Regions from separate parts of the Paenibacillus sp. FSL F4-0122 genome, predicted to be linked through region 4. Evidence: riboswitches for the same ligand, from Rfam matches in the RefSeq annotation. Region 4 holds a riboswitch; each other region holds the start of a gene.

Region 1 (3,158 bases), 3.2 Mb from region 4:
GTAAGTACCTTGCGAAACTCCATGGATACCTGATACAAAGTTGCCATAAGACGATTTGGTGATATCTACTTTAAAATCATCGGTAGACCCTAGTTGCTGCAACGCTTCAAGAGCATTGGAGGCTTTTAAAGTCCCTTCACTAATCAATCCTTCCGGGCCTTCAACGGTAAGAGAAGCTGTTACATTCTTAGAAGTTACCTTTATAGCTTTTGTATATTTAGCAACCGTTGGCGCTTTACCTTCGCGGTAGCCAGTTACAGACAGTGTATAGTCACCTGCGGGCACATTTCCTGAGAATACGGCCTCACCTTTAGCATTCGTCGTTACCGTGTGAGCTCCAATTTGGACCTGAACACCCGCAGCTTTTGCCGTTACAGGAGAGGAAGTATTCGTAGCAGCGTCCCATTTCCACGTCTTACTAGTTACAGTGACAGTAAAAGAATCGCCCTCTTTAAGATTTTGTTTGGAAAGGGTAACGGAATCCACAAGTTTAGTGTCATCTCCGGCATAATAAACCAGTACCTGATCTGAATCTTTAAGTACAAAATCACTCATGCCTACATCGGGATTAATCCATTTTCCGTCACGTGATACAACATACATCCATCCGTCATAACCACCAAAGCTTCCAGCAGCAATACTTCCGATGCCAGTCACATAACTGCCCGAAGGATTCGTGATCGGCAAGTTCGTTTGAAGCGCCAGCTTCTCTAACGCTCCAAGTGCGTTGCCAGCATAGGCGTACCCTTGTGCCAACGTGGCCCGTGGTCCCTCAATCGTTACAGGAGCGTAGATGAGTGAGCTCTGAACGGAGGATTTGGAAAAATCGTATAGCTTACTGTTGCTTCCTTTATACAGCAAATTATACGCAACCAGCGCCTGAAGTCCTTGCTCTGTCGCCAGAACATCACTGCTTCCACCACGGCTATGGGTGAAGCTACCATCAGCTAGACGATAGCTAAGCAGGTTCTCCATTAGATCCACTTTGTTTTTGGTGTATTCTAATCCACTAGGATCAACTCCGAAGGATGTGAGTCCAAGGATTGCTTGTGCGCTACTTTCAGCACTGTCACCGTAACCCCCATGGCTATCTTGAGCTGCAGATAACCAAGCTACGGCTTGTAGCCCTGCTAAGTAGGCTTCGGGATTATTTTTATGTGCCGCCAGAGCCGTCAAGGTTATCGCTGTCATATCAGGCTCACTTGCGCCTGAGGTTAATGCAAAGCCCCCATCCGGATTCTGTTTGGAGAGAATCTCCGTAAGGAGCTTATCCGCCGTCCATTTCGCGTCACTTGGGATATTATATTTACCAGAATCCAGCGCAAGTAAAGCATATACCGGATTATTTAGCGTCTGTTCACTGAGCTTGCTGTTATTATAAATTTTCTCAATCAGATTATAGCCAGGAGTCGTTCCGTTACCAGCAAAGCTAGTAGGATCTGCACCAATCGCTCTCACTGCGAGCACGATTCGAGCATAATCGGTTACATTGGCGAAATTGCCAGCTGCATCCTTTACTTTTTTCTCAAGCTCTGAATGGTAACTGGCTGGCAGCTTATATCCTGCTTGCGCTAATCCAATAGCTTGCCAATCCGATTGCACGCCACCTTTCAAGAGATATTCTGCAGCCGCATAAGTCGCATCCGCAACATTAATCCGCTCCGCAGCAGTTGCTTCCAGACCGGAGCCAGCGCTCGCTTCTGCAAATATTTGTCCTGCCGGAGCAAGAGATGTTCCTAGAATTGAAATGACCATGAATAAGGCCAGCCCAAGTGCTACAAACTTGGAAGACATGATTTTCTTCATTGTTTAACCTCTTTCTGTATAAGAATGGGTACTGCTGGGAATAAGACGCATAACATAAAGACCGCCCCTTTGGAGGGCGGTCAGGGAAGATTACAAATCGAGGCTGAGGCGCTTGCTTCCTGCCAACAGTCCATCTGTATATGTTCCACATTCTTACCCCACGAAGAATAGAAACGCTCACGAAAAAGGCAGGTCTCCTGGCTGATGCTTCATCGCTGTTCTTCACCTTCCCACCCTACCTTCGGGGCAGTGGCTTATAGAAGAAAAACTCCGCACATACAGTGGCGGGACCGCGCCGGACTCTTGCACCGGACTTCCCTTTTAAGCAGACGACTAGATTGATAGAGTCTGCACCTTTTCCAGTATGTAGTATCTTATTTTGACATCCATAATCATATCTATTAATACATAGCATGTCTATAGAAAAGCTTAGTATGGGCAGCAAAAAAATGAACAGCAATACACCACCTGCCGGTAGGTATTGCTGTTCAGAAAGCTTGTTATTCGGCTGTTCCTTCCGGACTTGCAGTTGAGGAGGGTTCAGCACTTGAATCAGAAGCTGGTGGAATATTAGGGTCGGGATCTACGATCAATGTAAATCTTCCGGCCTTGATCATACTTTTCTCTAGAATTGTCGCTCCAGGCTCCAATGTAACCTCAACCTGATAGGATGGTTGTTCACCTTCAGTCACAGCTGTTGCGGAAGGCAACCCAGTGCTGTCCTCAGTATCAGAGGAAGGCGTAGGAGACGGAGAAGCATCAGCTACTGCGTTAGGAGCATCTGCACCTTCTGCTGTTCCTCCAGTAGTGCCAGCGGCATCTGAATCGTCAGCGGCGTTTCCCTCATCCGTCCCATCCGTTGACGGCACTGGACAAGTGCCATTCGTAGCAGCGACCTTAAAGCTTTTATCTATCTCTGTAGACGAAGACATTAAACTAATCTCAGTCGGTTGAAACTGCACACAGTCATCTGCACTTGCGAAGGTGAACACCAATATGCTGCTCCCCTTATCTCCTTCGTCGCTCTGATCCTTCAAGTATACTGAAGCCGGAGGCAGCTCATTACCTGCACTCTGAACAGGGGTCGGCTCAGGGCTTGTCCCCGGCAGAGCAGTCTTCGTATCATCCGGGCGTAGCATACTGAATACGATAATTGCAATAATCACCAGAATACCCGTAATGGAGCCGGAGATTAAGAGTCGAAATCGGCTGCGGCTGATCCAGCGCGCCAGCGGGGAAGCCAGTTGGGAGCGGGCTTCATTGTACACATTTTGCAGAGCAGGCCGAGCTGCCGCGACATAGTTCTTTCGGAATTCCCGATTCTTGAACGCTTCACGATCACTGCTCAGGAA
Region 2 (3,158 bases), 2.6 Mb from region 4:
AATGATTTTGATAAAAGCCGATGGGTTGTTGCGGGCATTGCCGTTTAATTCGACATAAGAAATAGCCCCGGCATTGCAGTATTCATGGAAAGGAGCTTCCAAGCTGATCTTCTGAGCAGCACCCAGATCGAAGTATACAGGGATGTGAAAAGAGTTCGTATAATATTCACGGTCGGTTACGCCCGGAATGGAACCCAGTACCTTGCGGTCAACTTTGGTGAATTTACCGGACAAACCTTCTGCTGGAGTTGCGAACAGGGTGATGTTAAGATCCAGTTCCTCACTTTTCCGATCGCAATAGTCCCGCATATGACGCACGATAGCCAGCGCCTTGGCATGAACTTCCATATCCTCGCCATGGTGTTTGCCGTACATAGCTTTCATACATTCCGCCATACCGATGAAGCCAAGAGACAGACTGCCATGCTTCAGCAGATCGCCTACAGTGTCATCAGGTGCAAGATGCTCGCCGCCTTCCCAGACGCCTTCTCGCATCATGAAATCGGAAGCTTTAGCTTTTTGTGCGGTTTGGATGTGGAAGCGATGAAGAAGTCCTTCCAGCGCAATATCCATGTAATGATTTAGATCTTCATAGAAGCCAGCTTCGTCTGCGATGGTACGTCTGCCTGTTACTGTGCCGTGTGCCAGACCTAGCCGAACCAGATTCAGTGTATTAAAGGAAAGGTTGCCCTTCCCAGAGCAATGATTACGCCCAAAACGGTCACCGAGCACTCGGGTTCGGCAGCCCATTGTAGCGAACTCCGTATCAGGATCACTTGGATCATAATACTGCAAGTTGAGCGGAGCGTCCAGATTAGCGAAGTTTGGATATAGTCTGCGCGCAGAACATTCAGCCGCTTTTAGGAACAGTTCATAGTTAGGATCGCCTTGCTGTTGATTGATTCCTTGCTTGCATTTGAAGATTTGAATCGGGAACACTGGTGTTTCTCCGCTGCCAAGTCCGTTCATAGTTGCGGTTAGCAGAGAACTGATCACAAGCTGACCTTCTGGTGAAGTACAAGTACCGTAGTTGATGCTGGTAAACGGTATTTGTCCACCGGATCGGCTGGACATGGTATTCAGATTATGTACCATACTTTCAGCCGCTTGCAGGGTTTCGATTTCGGTTTCCTTTAGTGCAAAACGGAACGCTCTTGGATATAACTCCGCCAGATCGGTCCGGCTCATCGTAATCTCGCCCAAAGATTCGTCAGCTTGTCCTTCTTCAAAATAATCCAGACCCTTGCGGAACAGCTTGGCGAAGGATTTGGTTACATAAGGTGCCAGATCGTAATCGAGTTTATTGGCGGATACACCACCATATTGAGCATTTTGCTGGGATTGGAAAATAATCGCTACCAGAGACATAGCTGTCATTATTGAGTTCGGAGGACGAACGCTGCCGTTGCCGGTATTGAAACCTTCACGGAGAAGTTTATCAAACGGGATAAAAATACAGTTCGTCGTTCCAATCGCGTATTGATCCAGATCATGCACATAGACGACATTGTCATCAATAGCCTGCACTAGCTGTGGCGGCATCGTAAAATTGCGGGCGTACCATTTTGAATATTCACTGCCGAACTTGCTCATTTTACCGGAGAAACTCTCTCCATTCAAATTGGCATTCTCGCGCAATAGGTCCATATCCCGACTGTCGATAATATCCCGGCCTAAATCAATGAGCTCTTCTAAAAGAACTTCCCGTGCATTTTCTACTCCATTAAATTGTCTCTCCAACAACGTCATTGTACAGCTCTCCTCTCAGTATAAAAGAAAAACATCTATCATCAAATCCATATATCCATAAGAAGTTGGACTGCTATAAGCAGTCGTATATTTGTTCAGATTACATAAAAAAAGCATCCCCTACCCGAGGATGGCAGAAAATGCCCGATGCGTTATGTAAATATCCACACGGATATTTGCAGAGGTCTCTACGTAGATGACCGCATGCGGACACCATCCCTGTTCCTCGCAGGCATCAATAGTTGGTGTCGTCGAAACAGGTAGGTCTCCTGGCTTCCGTGGGATCTCTCGGCGCCTTCCCAAGGGTGTTCCTAACCCTCAGTGGCATTTGCCGGGAGATGTGGATTCTCAAGCTTCCCAGAAGCTTAAGAAGGCCATCCGGTTACAGTGGCGGGACCGCAGCGGATTCTCACCGCGCTTCCCTATTAAGCTCTAAATCCGGTTAAGGATCAAAGCGCCTGTCTCCACTATATTTTGTTGTCGTTAGATAAAAATAACCCAAGATGTTGTGTTTGTAAACAGTTTTTTAGAAAACCCGCGCGGGGAGCGGGTTCTTTAAAAGTACTCCACAAATGATCCACAGGCTGTCCATAAGTAATCCACAATTGATCCACAGGGAGATGCGAAATGATTCATAAATTGTCCGAAAAGATGCCACAAAGAGTCCATAAATATAGTGCAGATGACCCTAGAATTTGCTCATGAGAAAATACTCTTAGCCCAAAGTCATATTTTGGAGTAATCAGAAGAAATAGAAGAGATAAGGGAGGATAATCTTGCTTAGTTTGTGACAGAGCGGTGGAATTGTTACAATGGAAGGAGACAGCTACTATAAAATTTCGAGGAGGTATTCTCATGCCTATTGCTGAAGTTACAGTTATTCCAATTGGAACAGGCAGCACCAGTCTTAGCAGCTATGTTGCGGATATGCAGCGGGTGCTGAAGACAGTAGAAGGGATTACTTATGAACTTACGTCCATGGGGACGATCATCGAAGGGCCTCTGCAACGCATTTTTGCTGCGGTAGAAGCTTTGCATGAGTCTCCTTTTGACGCAGGTGCAGAACGTGTCTCTACCTCACTTAAAATAGACGACCGCCGCGATAAACCCTCTACTAGCCGTGGAAAGTTAGAGTCTGTGGAGCGTAAGCTACAGGTGGATTAGCAGTTTAGAAGGGCGGAAAACAGGGAGAAATAGGCTTGCGTTTCTGGCTGGAAGTTGTATAATATTTTTTGTTTGACAGAAAAACAGCGTTAAGCTGGTGTAGCTCAGGGGTAGAGCAACGCACTCGTAATGCGTAGGCCGGGGGTTCAATTCCCTTCACCAGCATATCTAAGAATGGCGCAATGGCGCGGTTTTCCGGGATTCCGGGACCGTGCCATTTTTCATTAAATCCCCTGGCTTCTAAC
Region 3 (3,158 bases), 3.0 Mb from region 4:
TATTGTAAACGTTATCAAAAGTTTGAGTGATATCGTTTTTTGTATCTTTTTCAAATGTGGTGTAACCGGCAATGTTCACACTAAAAGGCCAGAAGCCATAGAAGTGAACGGTCGCAATAATATTCGGATCGTTTAGAGCCGTAATCGTCTTATAGAGATGATCCATTCTTGTTTGTGTAGGTGAAGACTCTAATGAAGGTAATACAAGTGGGCGGAGGTCGTTTTTCCCACCGGATTTCCGCACGATCTGATAGAAGGAGTTATTGAGTTCAGTAAGCATTTGCTCCATTTTTGCTTCGTCTGTGCTTCCACCATCGGTGAACCGAGGTTCATTTATGCTCTCGAACATCAGCTTATCGGATTTGTCCTTAAAGCGATCGGCAATTTGAGTCCAGGCTGCATTATAACGCGCCAGCGTTTCATCGTGTTTTTCTTCCATATGGCTTACCCATAGCCAGGAATCATGATGGACATTAATCATGACATAAAGCTTGGCGTCCAGTGCCCAGCCGACAACTTCTTCCACACGGTCGAGGTAGGCTTTTTCTAGGGTATAGTCTGGTGCCGCACCCATGTGAGTATCCCAGGTCACAGGAATCCGAATACTTTTATAGCCTTGAGCGGCGATCTTTTTAATAAGTTCTTGGGTCACACGAGGATTGCCCCAGGAGGTTTCGTCCTCACCTGTAGCATCTAAAGTATTACCGAGGTTCCATCCGGGCTGCATTTCGTCTACATAGGATTGGATCTTACTCTTTGGCGCTGCCTTAGCTTGTTGCTCATCCTTAGTTGCAGCTGCAGCCATGGATGAGAACAGAGAGAGCAGAAGAGCGGTGACAAGTGTCAATGATAAGAAGGATTTCTGGATTCGCGTAGTCATTGAATTCTCCTTTGTGAGATAAATTTAGGATGCTTGGACCTGGCTTTGACGCTGTACTTGATGGTTAGATGAACACGAACACCTCCACTGTTATTTTTGTAAACGCTTTCTGAATATACCCTAACATAGAATTCACTCAGCGAGTACCTTACTAATTTGTGGCAAATTCATATAAGAATTAGTGATTTAAATTAATTTTCCCCACAGTTGGATAAAGAAATTATTTAAATATCCCTACTCGTAGAAATTGGTTATTCAATAGGATTATCTCTAGCTGCCCGTTATACAAAAAAGAAATATAACATGACAAAAGCATATATATTAGATATGATGAAGCATGAAAATTTAAAATTAGAAATAGGTGCCAACTATGAATGTTGCGGAAGTACAATCATAGATTGGTTAAATGGAAAGCGGGTGTGAATCCCGCGCGGTCCCGCCGCTGTAAAAGAGGAGTCCTTGCAAAATGCCACTGGGAAACTGGGAAGGCAGCAAGGGTGATGATACTTGAGCCAGAATATCTGCCTTTTTCTGTTACACCATCAAACTCTACGATCGATAGAGAGGTGCTTGAATAGTGTTGGCCATCTATTATTGTGGTTCACTATCTTAACCTCTTGACGTTTATGTTGAGTGGTTTTTTTGTGGTTATAAGAAAGTTTATTCTGTTTTTTATCATAGGTATGAAGGGAAGGGTTATGGAAAAATGAAGAAAAATAAGTTTTTAGCGTGGTTACTCATTGTAGCTGTATTTATCACGACATTCTCTACAAGTGTTATCCCAGCTCAAGCAAATGGAGCAAGCTCTACTCTTAAAGGGTACGTAACTGTAGCCGTAGAGAAATTCACCGTAGGCCAAGGGTATATTAAGGAACCTATTAAAGTTCCGATTTATGAAGGCGATAATGGCGCATCTTTAATAACACGTGCGCTAGGAGATGGGAATTATAGATATTTAGGAAATATAGATAGTGGTTTTTATTTATCAGAAGTTAAAGATAGTGGCAGAAGCGAAGTCAATATTCCACAATATATTTTAGATATGATTTCAGCTGATGGGAATACAGTCGGCACTAAAGCAGACCCAGAGTGGTTAAGTCAGTTTGACTATACTTCCATGTCGGGTTGGATGTATGCAGTAAATAATGTGTTTCCTCCGTTTGGGATGACCGATTATAAGCCTCAAGACGGTGATATCATTCGAACTCAGTTCACCACTTATGGCTATGGTTCTGATCTTGGTGGCTGGGGAGAAATCCCCGTTCAACTTGCCAATAAGGATGCTTTAACTGCGGAAATCGCCGAGATTAACAGTGACCCTAATAAAGAAACTATTTTGGACAGACCAGTAGTACAATCGGCAGTTTATCAAGCCTATTCCGTGCTCGAAAATATGGCAAGCTCTCAAATAAGTGTAGATCATGCACTTGTAGGGCTTAACCATGCATTAGACATAGAACCCCCTGTTATTACTGTAAGTGGCATACAAGATAAACAGGAAGTATCTAATAAAGAAATAAGCTTCAAAGTAGCTGTCACAGACAATGTATATAGTGACATCATTCCAGAAGTGAAGCTGAATGGTGTTACTTTATCACCTGCGAATGGGGAGTACAAAGCTTCTCTGAATTCAGGCAGTAATGCAATTACTGTAACGGCTCTTGACGGAGCTGGAAACAAAACAAATGTAACTTATCAAGTTACTTACAAACTGGAAACTACAGTTGCCGTCAAACAACAGTTAGATAAAAGCCTTGCCTATATTCTAAACACTGTAAAGAATCCGTCGTTTGGAACAGGTAGTGGAGAATGGTCGATCCTTTCTCTGGCACGGGCGAACTATACAGTACCTAACGGTTATTACGATCTTTATTACAACAATGTAGCAACGAAAATAGCATCGATCATTAAAGAGGATGGAAAACTCGACGCCAATAAAAGCACAGAGAATTCCAGAGCGATTCTTGGGCTTACCTCTATCGGAAAAGATATCACAAATGTTGCGGGATATGATCTGAGAAAAGCACTCGCTGATTATCAATATATCCAAAAGCAAGGCAATAATGGTCCGATTTTTGCTCTGATTGCGCTAGATAGCCATAACTATGAGATCCCAGTAGTTGATGGAGTTACAGAACAGACCACAAGAGAAAAACTAGTTCAGTACATTTTAGATAAAGAGGTTAAAAAAGGTACAGCAGAAGCTGGTGGCTGGGCATTAGGCGTAACCAAAGCCGATGTCGATATGACTGCGATGGCGATGCAAGCTCTTGCACCT
Region 4 (3,158 bases):
TCCTTACGGCCACGCTCAGGTAGTGCGCGGAACGCTGCAATAGCTTCACGACTAGCGGCCAGCGCTGCTTGAGAAGCTTCTCCTTTATCTGCGATGGCTGCTCCGAGCAGACTAAGCTCTTTAAGCTTCTCATCGGCAAAGGCTAACGCATTCTTAACTGTCGCCTTCAGCTTCACTTCACCTTGAACGGTGACTGGGACATGCAGCAGACTGCAAGAAGGCTGAAGAATAAGACGATCAAGCGGTACATGAACGCTGAGCTTTTCTACCAGTTGCAGCTTAGCGTCTAAATCGGAACGCCAAATGTTCCGTCCATCAATAATTCCGGCACCCAGCCATTTGTCCTTCGGCCAGCCAAGACGTTCGATGGAAGCCAGATTCGTTCCACCATCGTGCACAAAGTCAAGACCCAAGCCTTGAACAGGCAGCTCTAGCAGTGCCTCCAGCGGCTCAGCAGCTTCAAAATACGTCTGTAAAATAATATTCAAGCCCGGCACGGAGCCGGCAATGTCTGTGTATATCGAGTTAAGCAGTGTTAATTCTTCTTTACTTATGCCTGTAACAATCGCTGGCTCATCGATTTGTACCCAGCTTACCCCTTCTTGCTTCAGTTCCTGTAGCAGTTGAACATAGACTGGAACAAAACGTGCAGCAATCTTGGCGATATCTGCCGCTGCGTAACCTTTGGACAGCTTAAGGAAGGTATACAGACCTAAAAGTACCGGTTTACCTTCAATCCCTGCCTGCGATTTAGCAAAACGATAAGCCGCTAGAGGTTTGTTTTCAGTCAGGCGTGGTGTTTGTGTGCCGATCTCTGGAACGATATAGTGATAGTTCGTATTGAACCATTTGGTCATCTCGCAGGCAGTAGCCTCAGCATTACCACGGGCCATTGCAAAATAAAGATCAAGCCCGATGTCGCCGCCATCATACGCATACCGTGGAGGTACGATTCCAAACATAACAGCCGCATCCAACACATGATCATAAAATGTAAAATCATTTACCGGAATAAGCTCAATTCCTGCTTCTTGCTGGGTCTTCAAATGCTGCAGCTGGATTGCTGCCATTTCGGAGCGGAATTGCTCCTCATTTATTTTCCCCTGCCAGAATGCCTCCAGTGCCTTTTTCCATTCGCGGTTCTTTCCGATTCTCGGATATCCAAGATTGCTTACTTTTACCTTATTCGTCATTTCGATACACTCCCTCTTCAATCTCTTATTTCAAACTCCAAAACTACTTGCTTTCCTATAAAAAAGAGCGCCCTTCCCTAAAAAAGTCAAAGGGAAAGACGCCCATGATATACCCATGGTTAACGTCTAACACCTCCCTATCTTCCGTAGGTGAAGCAGTGCTGTTGAAACAGGCAGGTCTCCTGGCTAGCGGCGTCAACATCTTGAGCAGTCTTCCCAGCAGTAGTAAATTGCCAGTGACCTCTGTTGCTCGAGATTCTTCCGTTACAGTGGCGGGACCGCATCGGCTTCGAACCGAATTTCCCTATTAAGCCTACCGAATTACTATTTTCCGGTCAGCACCTGTCTCCGATATCATTCATCATTTGAGTGTCTTAATCTGATGTCATCATACGTGAAAGCCCCAGCAATCTGCAATAGATTACTGGGGCTTCTGTTATATCGATTCCTTATAACGGACTTAGAAAAATACGAAATATACTACAGCAGCAAGAATTATACGGTATATAGCAAACGGTAAGAGCTTGATACGATTGATCAGTTTTAAGAAGAAACGCATCGATAACAGCGCAAATAGGAAGGCACTAATAAAGCCTGCAATAAAAAACGGCAGCGCGTCCATGGTGAAATATTGCCAGTTCTTCATCAGTGACAACAGACTGGCACCTGCCATGATGGGTACTGCCATAATAAACGTAAAATCAGCAGCGGCACGATGGCTCATCCCGAGGATTACGCCACCAGAAATCGTCGAGCCCGAGCGTGAAAATCCAGGCCATAACGAAAAACACTGTACAAGACCTACACCAAGTGCCTGTTTGTATGTAATCTGATCTACACTCTCAGTTCTGATCTTCTTCGGCCCAAACAGATCCGCAATAATCATTAATATAGCCCCGATCACTAGACCAATTAACACCGTTGAGGTAGAGAATAAATGCTCATCAATATAATCATTAAACAGAACACCTAACATACCTGCAGGCACTAACCCTACCAGAACCTGTGTCAGCTTGAGGTGCCCCCCCTGCTCTAACTGCGGTAGCTTCTCTGTTACAGGGTCCAACTGCTTACGGCTGAAACGCCTTAAGCCCAACAGATCAATGAATCGATTTCTAAAAATCACAACAACCGCTAATATAGAACCCAGTTGAATAACTATTTTGAAGGTATTTGCCGTATATTGTCCAAATAACTCCTGTGATTTCAGCCACATATCATCAACAATAATCATATGACCCGTGGAGGATACTGGAGCAAATTCGGTTAAACCTTCAACAAGCCCCAAAATAATGGCTTTAATAATCGTTAATAGCTCCATGTGTTTCCCTCCTTTTTAATAGTCATTTCTATTATCAGTCCTCCACCCGCTTAGCCCTCAGTGTTCATTCTCCGGCTGCGTTTGCGGAAGTACAGAAACCCAAGAATAACTAATCCGCCAGCAATTAGTACATAGACCACATTGGAGTACACATCCATGTACATGGCAATGTCTTCCCAGGATTCGCCCAAAGCCGCGCCAATAAGCACAAGCAGCAAATTCCATCCCAATGTGCCAATCGTTGTGAAGATCATAAATACTCCAAATTTCATACCTGACATTCCCGCCGGAATCGAAATCAGACTGCGGACCAGCGGAACCATCCGACAAAACAATACAGTCCAATAGCCATATTTATCAAACCAGGCGTCAGCCTTGTGGATATCTTTTTTAGTAACGCGAATTAGACCCCCCCAGCGTTCAACCAGTTTCTCTAACCGGCTCACATCCAATAATCGGCCAATATAATAGAGAATTACTGCACCCAGTAGTGATCCAGCAGTGGCAGCAATGATTACACCAGGGATCGTTAAGCTCGTCGTAGTGGTCATAAATCCTCCAAAGGGCAGGATCACTTCTGAAGGAATTGGTGGAAATATATTTTCAAAGGCCAGCATCAGAAAAATACCGAAGTAACCAAACTG

What was found. Region 4 has a riboswitch for cobalamin ahead of metE (5-methyltetrahydropteroyltriglutamate--homocysteine S-methyltransferase). Riboswitches for the same ligand answer to the same signal wherever they lie in the genome.
Region 1: it holds a riboswitch for cobalamin, as region 4 does, so the genes downstream of both, MHH49_RS05265 (DUF4430 domain-containing protein) here and metE (5-methyltetrahydropteroyltriglutamate--homocysteine S-methyltransferase) in region 4, are expected to answer to the same signal.
Region 2: it holds a riboswitch for cobalamin, as region 4 does, so the genes downstream of both, MHH49_RS07530 (anaerobic ribonucleoside triphosphate reductase) here and metE (5-methyltetrahydropteroyltriglutamate--homocysteine S-methyltransferase) in region 4, are expected to answer to the same signal.
Region 3: it holds a riboswitch for cobalamin, as region 4 does, so the genes downstream of both, MHH49_RS06015 (S-layer homology domain-containing protein) here and metE (5-methyltetrahydropteroyltriglutamate--homocysteine S-methyltransferase) in region 4, are expected to answer to the same signal.

Annotation. Positions count from the first base shown of each region.
Region 1 is NZ_JBBODI010000001.1:1,230,725-1,233,882, forward strand. Features, by position in the region: gene MHH49_RS05265 (DUF4430 domain-containing protein) at 1-1,806, opposite strand, end outside; cobalamin riboswitch at 1,977-2,179, opposite strand; gene MHH49_RS05270 (GAP1-N2 domain-containing protein) at 2,307-3,158, opposite strand, start outside.
Region 2 is NZ_JBBODI010000001.1:1,775,116-1,778,273, reverse strand. Features, by position in the region: gene MHH49_RS07530 (anaerobic ribonucleoside triphosphate reductase) at 1-1,749, opposite strand, end outside; cobalamin riboswitch at 1,992-2,226, opposite strand; gene MHH49_RS07525 (MTH1187 family thiamine-binding protein) at 2,605-2,913, shown strand; tRNA gene MHH49_RS07520 (tRNA-Thr) at 3,007-3,078, shown strand.
Region 3 is NZ_JBBODI010000001.1:1,419,788-1,422,945, reverse strand. Features, by position in the region: gene MHH49_RS06020 (cellulase family glycosylhydrolase) at 1-880, opposite strand, end outside; cobalamin riboswitch at 1,223-1,423, shown strand; gene MHH49_RS06015 (S-layer homology domain-containing protein) at 1,587-3,158, shown strand, end outside.
Region 4 is NZ_JBBODI010000001.1:4,408,984-4,412,141, reverse strand. Features, by position in the region: gene metE (5-methyltetrahydropteroyltriglutamate--homocysteine S-methyltransferase) at 1-1,193, opposite strand, end outside; cobalamin riboswitch at 1,349-1,554, opposite strand; gene MHH49_RS18995 (undecaprenyl-diphosphate phosphatase) at 1,654-2,514, opposite strand; gene MHH49_RS18990 (DedA family protein) at 2,565-3,158, opposite strand, start outside.